3 regions of the Pseudomonas sp. B21-017 genome follow, and region 2 is predicted to be linked to each of the others. Evidence: predicted binding sites of a transcription regulator. Region 2 holds the regulator's gene; each other region holds the start of a gene.
The links. Region 2 encodes FliA, which starts transcription of late flagellar genes. Its sites were predicted from a motif close to CTAAAGTTTNNNNNNNNNNNGCCGNTAA; they were not measured.
Positions count from the first base shown of each region.

Region 1 (2,272 bases), 3.1 Mb from region 2:
GTGGATGCGCCCGCGACCGTCCATCGCCGGCTGCAAAATATCTTCCAGTTGCAGTGCCGGTTCACCGAACAACGCTTCGGCGCCCTGCTGTTCCAGCGTCGCCAAACGGCGCAACAGTGCCTGGCTGGAACCGGTGGTCATCAGCGCGGCGTCATCGCCCAGCAATTCGGGGTTATCGCGCAGATGATTGAGCAGCGCCTTCAAATCCTTCAAATCCAGCAGCAACAGCCCTTCGCGGTCGGCCACCTTGAACGCGGCATAAAGTGCCGACTGCTGACTGTCGGTCAGCTCCAGCAGGCTGCCGAGCAGCAACGGCCCCATTTCGCTCAAGGTGGTGCGCAATGGATGACCGGACTGACCGTGAATATCCCACAGGGTTACCGGATACGCCTGAGGCTTATGGTTCAGCCAGGGCATGCCGGCGATCCGCTCCGCGACCTTGCCTTGAGGGTTACCGGCGGCGCCCAGGCCGCACAAGTCGCCTTTGATATCCGCCGCGAACACCGCCACGCCTGCATCGCTGAACGCTTCGGCCAGGCGCTGCAACGTAACGGTTTTACCGGTCCCGGTAGCGCCCGCTACCAAACCGTGACGGTTCGCCAGGCGCATGGCCTGGGCGATTGGCTGGCCAGCGAGGTCAGCGCCGATAACGAGTTGCGATGAGTCAGGCATTTTGTCACCCATGGTTAATCTTTGATCCTGCATGGCCGATAACAACCGAGAGACCAGACTGAAAATAGCGTCGGTAATTCCCTAAGGAGAGACGGAACTATCAGCTTACTTTCAACACTGCCCAATTTGCGTGCCTTTATAAAAGCACGCCCTGGACATTAAGACTTTAGCGGACCCCCAAGCCATGAATAAAAATCTGCGCTTCAGCCATAAGATACTGCTTGCCGCCGCCCTGATCGTTATTGCCGCCTTCGCCTCCTTCACGCTGTACAACGACTATTTGCAGCGCAATGCGATTCGTGAAGATCTGGATAACTATCTCACCGAGATGGGAGACGTCACCGCCAACAACATCCAGAGTTGGCTCGCCGGTCGTATCCTGCTGATAGAGAACCTCGCTCAAAACATTGCCATCAACCCCGAACAATCCAACGTCGTCAGTCTGCTTGAACAAAATGCTTTGGCATCGACCTTCATGGCCAGATACCTGGGTGATGCCAGCGGCAACTTCATCAACCGCCCGGACTCCAAGATGCCGGACGGCTACGATCCCAGAGTTCGCCCTTGGTACAAAGGCGCGGAAAACAGCAACGGCTCGACGCTGACCGAACCTTATGTAGATGCGGCGACCGGTCAAACCATCATCTCCATTGCCACCGCTTCGAAAAAGTCGGGGAAAAGCGTGGGGGTGGTAGGCGGTGACTTGAGCCTGCAAACCCTGATCGACACCCTGATCGCGCGTGATTTCGGCGGCATGGGCTATGCCTTTCTGGTCAGCGCCGACGGCAAGATCCTGGTTCATCCGGATAAAGCCATGGTGATGAAGTCCCTGAGCGAGGCGTACCCGAAAAATACCCCACGCATTAGCAGCAACTTCACTGAAGTAGACGTCGACGGCAAAACCCGCATCGTCTCTTTCACCCCGATCAAAGGCTTGCCGTCGGTCAACTGGTACATCGGCCTGTCGGTGGACAAGGACAAAGCCTTCTCCATGCTCAGCGAATTCCGCACCTCGGCGATCATCGCGACCCTGATTGCAGTGGCCATCATCATTGGCTTGCTGGGCATGCTGATCCGCCTGCTGATCCAGCCGCTGCACGTGATGACCCGCGCCATGGAAGACATCGCCGACGGTGAAGGCGACCTGACCAAACGCCTGACCATCCAGAATCAGGACGAATTCGGCGTCCTTGGCACGGCGTTCAATCGTTTCGTGGAGCGAATTCATACATCGATCCGCGAAGTGTCCTCGGCCACCGGCCAGGTCAACGAAGTGGCCTTGCGGGTGGTGGCGGCCTCGAACTCGTCGATGTTCAACTCCGACCAGCAAGCTTCGCGCACCAGCAGCGTCGCCGCGGCCATCAACCAGCTCGGCGCCGCGGCTCAGGAAATCGCCCGTAACGCCGCCCAGGCATCGAATCAGGCCAGCGATGCCCGCAGCCTGGCCGAAGACGGCCAGCAAGTGGTGGATCGCAGCATTGCCGCGATGAATCAGCTGTCGAGCATGCTCAGCGCTTCGAGCACCAACATCGAATCGCTGAACAGCAAAACCGTGAACATCGGGCAGATTCTCGAAGTGATCACCAGCATTTCCCAGCAA
Region 1 covers NZ_CP087194.1:1,366,693-1,368,964, reverse strand. The annotation lists gene LOY28_RS05960 (helicase HerA-like domain-containing protein) at 1-672, opposite strand, end outside; gene LOY28_RS05955 (methyl-accepting chemotaxis protein) at 857-2,272, shown strand, end outside.
Region 1: LOY28_RS05955 (methyl-accepting chemotaxis protein) is a predicted target of FliA. The motif match lies at 687-714, and genes of this name have one in related genera.

Region 2 (2,272 bases):
CATTGTTCCGATGGTGAACGCGCAGCCAGTAATGTGGCCTCCGTCTAAGTAAGACAAGGTAAAGAAATAACATGGGCAGCATGCATCCCGTACAGGTGATCGCGGTGACCGGCGGCAAAGGTGGCGTCGGGAAGACTAACGTGTCAGTGAACTTGTCCCTGGCTCTAGCTGAGCTCGGCCGGCGCGTCATGCTGCTGGATGCCGATCTGGGGCTGGCGAACGTCGACGTTCTGTTGGGACTGACACCCAAACGCACGCTGGCCGACGTGATCGAAGGCCGCTGTGAGCTGCGCGACGTGCTGTTGCAAGGGCCTGGCGGTATCCGCATCGTCCCGGCCGCCTCCGGCACCCAGAGCATGGTTCATCTGAGCCCGGCCCAGCATGCCGGCCTGATCCAGGCGTTCAGTGATATCGGCGACAACCTCGACGTATTGGTGATCGACACCGCTGCGGGCATTGGTGACTCGGTAGTCAGCTTCGTGCGCGCCGCGCAGGAAGTCTTGCTGGTGGTGTGCGACGAACCGACCTCGATCACCGACGCCTACGCGCTGATCAAACTGCTTAACCGCGACTACGGCATGAACCGCTTCCGCGTCCTGGCCAACATGGCGCAGAGCCCGCAGGAAGGCCGCAACCTGTTCGCCAAGTTGACCAAGGTCACGGATCGCTTCCTCGACGTCGCCTTACAATACGTCGGCGCAGTGCCTTACGACGAAAGCGTACGCAAGGCCGTGCAGAAGCAACGCGCGGTGTATGAAGCCTTTCCGCGTTCCAAGTGCGCCCTGGCGTTCAAGGCCATTGCGCAGAAAGTCGATACCTGGCCACTGCCGGCCAACCCTCGTGGACATCTGGAGTTTTTCGTCGAGCGCCTCGTGCAACAAACTGCAGGACCCGTGCTATGACAGCCAGCGGTTACAACCTCTACAAGCAGTCGGCACGTGACGCGCAGTACGAGCTGATCGAGCGTTACGCGCCACTGGTCAAACGCATTGCCTACCACTTGCTGGCGCGTCTGCCGGCCAGTGTCCAGGTCGAAGACCTGATCCAGGCCGGGATGATCGGCCTGCTTGAAGTATCAACCAAATACGACGCCAGCAAAGGCGCGAGTTTCGAGACGTACGCGGGCATTCGAATCCGCGGCGCGATGCTCGATGAAGTGCGCAAGGGGGACTGGGCGCCACGTTCGGTCCACCGCAATACCCGCATGGTCAGCGACGCGATTCGCTCGATTGAAGCTAAAACCGGCCGTGACGCTAAAGATCACGAAGTTGCGGCCGAACTCCAATTGAGTCTCGACGATTATTACGGGATTTTGAACGACACCCTGGGCAGCCGGTTATTCAGTTTCGACGATCTGTTGCAGGACGGCGAACACGAAGGGCTGCATGAGGATGGCGCGAGTGCTCATCTCGAGCCGTCACGCGATCTGGAAGATGAACGCTTCCAGGCGGCGCTGGCGGACGCGATTGCCAATTTGCCGGAGCGTGAGCGACTGGTGTTGGCGCTGTACTACGACGAAGAGTTGAATCTCAAGGAAATCGGTGAGGTCCTGGGGGTCAGCGAGTCGCGGGTCAGCCAGTTACACAGCCAGTGCGCGGCCCGTTTGCGGGGGCGTTTGGGGGAGTGGCGAGCGCGCTGAAGGCAGTGTGGGGACACTGCGAATGGAGCTGGTGTGGTGTTGAACCGTACCGGTCTCGATCTGTTGTGCTCCAGACAGTCATTGAGTGCTTTGCCGGATTGATTGAAATGGCGCGTCCAGGTGCTGGGCGCGTTTAAGACTGCTTGGAGGTCGAATTGGACAAGAACATGAAAATCCTCATCGTTGATGACTTCTCAACGATGCGGCGGATCATAAAAAACCTGTTGCGTGACCTTGGGTTCACCAACACCGCCGAAGCCGATGACGGGCTGACCGGGTTGCCGATGCTGCAAAGCGGTAACTTCGATTTTCTGGTTACCGACTGGAACATGCCCGGTATGACCGGCATCGACCTGCTTCGTGCGGTGCGCGCCGATGAAAGGCTCAAGCACCTGCCGGTGCTGATGGTGACCGCCGAAGCCAAGCGCGAGCAAATCATCGAAGCGGCCCAGGCCGGTGTTAACGGCTATGTGGTCAAACCCTTCACAGCCCAGGCGTTGAAAGAAAAAATCGAGAAGATTTTCGAACGCATCGGCTGATGTACTGCGCACGGGGGAGCTATGGAGCATAACGAATCTTCACAGGGCGATTTTGAGTCGACCCTGAAAAAACACGCGGTCGAACTGGTCGACA
Region 2 covers NZ_CP087194.1:4,816,645-4,818,916, reverse strand. The annotation lists gene fleN (flagellar synthesis regulator FleN) at 72-902, shown strand; gene fliA (RNA polymerase sigma factor FliA) at 899-1,639, shown strand; gene LOY28_RS21690 (chemotaxis response regulator CheY) at 1,807-2,178, shown strand; gene LOY28_RS21685 (protein phosphatase CheZ) at 2,200-2,272, shown strand, end outside.

Region 3 (2,272 bases), 3.2 Mb from region 2:
CCGCTCGAGCATGGCGCCGGCCTGGGTCACTTGTTCGACGCTTTGCTCGCTGCGCGACTGGCCGCTTTCGATGGCCTGGGCCGCGTCCACCGCACCGGTTTGCACGGTTTGAATGATCTGGTTGATCTCGATGATCGACGCCGCCGTGCGCTGGGCCAGGCTGCGTACTTCATCAGCGACCACCGCAAAACCGCGCCCGGCTTCACCGGCACGGGCCGCTTCGATTGCCGCGTTGAGCGCCAGCAGGTTGGTCTGTTCGGCAATGCCGCGAATCACTTCCAGCACCTTGCCGATGCGCCCGCTGTCTTCTTCCAGGCGACGGATGACCGTGGCGGTGTTGGCGATTTCGCCACGCATTTGGGTGATGGTGTGAATGGTGCCCTGCATGACCTTCTCGCCTTGCTGGGCGGACTGGTCGGCATCGTCGGCCGCACGTGCCGCTTCGGCGGCGTGGCGCGCGACTTCTTGCGCGGTGGCGGACATTTCGTTCATCGCCGTGGCCACCTGATCGGTGCGATTGAACTGCTCGTTGGTGCCGCTGGCCATAAGGCCGGCAATCGAGTTCAGCTCACCGCTGGCACTGTCCAGGTCCGACGCGCTGCGCTGCAAACGACTGAAGGTTTCGGCGAGGAAATCGCGCAAGGTGTTGGCGGCCCTGGCCAGGTTGCCCAACTCGTCCTGACGGGTGCTGGCCACGCGCTCGGCGAACCGGCCCTGACTGAGTTGCGCCACGTAGTCGATCAGTTTGCGGATCGGCTCCACCAGGTTGCGATTGACCAGCCACAGACTCAACAAACCAATCAGCAGGCCCGACACCAGCATCACCGCGAGCCCCGACAACACCGTCTGATCGGCACTGGCACTGATCAATTTCGATTGTTCGACACTCTGCTTGCGCAGTTCGCCGACCAGTTCATTCATCTGCTCGCTGGCGGCGCGGTCCACGCCCTTGACCGCATTGTCGCCGGCCGCTGGGTCGGCACCGGCCGCCACGTAGGCATCACGGCCCTTCTGATACGCCGCACCTAATACACGATGCTCCTCACGCAGGCGTTCGATGCGGGTCTTGAGTTGCGGCTCCATACCCTTCTGCCCGGCCAGTTCACCAAGGATACCCTGCACATTGCGCTGCCCCTCCTCGAACTGCTTCCAGTATTTGTCCAGGTCCGCGGGTTGCTTGCCGCGCAGCAGGACGTTTTTCCACTCCTGAACCTGCACCTTGAATTGCAGGTTGGCTTCATCGATCAGTTGCGAGGTGTGCAACGGGCCTTCGATCAGGTTCGCGTAGTTCTGAACGCCGTTGGACAAAAAGTGAAAGCAGGCCAAAGCGATCAACAACATCGCCAACAGGCTGCCGCTCAACAGGGCGAGAATTTGTGCTCGAAGGGACTTTTGTAAAGACATCGGGAAGTACTCGAAACAGGAATGAGGCACGCGGATGAAGGCGTGAAAAGTATCCGGACATCCCTGTCTGCCACGTTGGCCCTTGGCCGAAGGCGCGCAAACGTAACCCAAGCGTGATCGGCGTTCCAGAGCGGTTCTTGAGGAAAATCCGACCATCGGTATCGCAATCGTTTGCGTACACCTTGCCGTCACAAAACCGTCATGAGCGCTTGCAATGATGAGGCTCAAGTGAACCTGTGAAACCCGCGACAGGCGCCTCCCCGCAGCGAGACTTCATGAACCACAGCATTGATCAACGCCATCGCGATTCCGACCTGTTCGGCCTGCTTTACGGTTTCAGTTTTCGCCCCGGCGAGCGCGGTCGAGAGATCGATTCGGCCAAGGCACTGCACTGCCTGCAACAACTGGACGACAGTGATGAGTTTCTCTGGCTGCACCTGAACCTGGCCCATGCGGCGTGCGAGCGCTGGATGAAAAGCCATCTGGAATTGCCCGACGAGTTTTTCGAAGCCTTGCACGAGGGGTCGCGTTCGACGCGCATCGAGCATGTCGATTCGGCGTTGCTGGCGGTGGTCAACGATGTGGTGTTCAACCTCAGTAGCATGGTTTCCTCGGATGTCTCGACGCTGTGGGTCTGCGCTCGCAGTCGGCTGATCATCAGCGCGCGCCTGCAACCGCTGCACTCGGTGGACAAGCTGCGCTCTTCGGTGAAGGCCGGTGAATGCTTTCGCTCACCGCTGGAATTGCTGGTGCATTTGCTGCGTGATCAGGGCGAAGTGCTGACGCAGATCGTGCGCAAGACCAGCCTCAGTGTCGATCAGATCGAAGATGAATTGCTGTCGTCGCGCCTGTCCACCAACCGCGCCGA
Region 3 covers NZ_CP087194.1:1,471,221-1,473,492, reverse strand. The annotation lists gene LOY28_RS06480 (methyl-accepting chemotaxis protein) at 1-1,404, opposite strand, end outside; gene LOY28_RS06475 (transporter) at 1,680-2,272, shown strand, end outside.
Region 3: LOY28_RS06480 (methyl-accepting chemotaxis protein) is a predicted target of FliA. The motif match lies at 1,519-1,546, and genes of this name have one in related genera.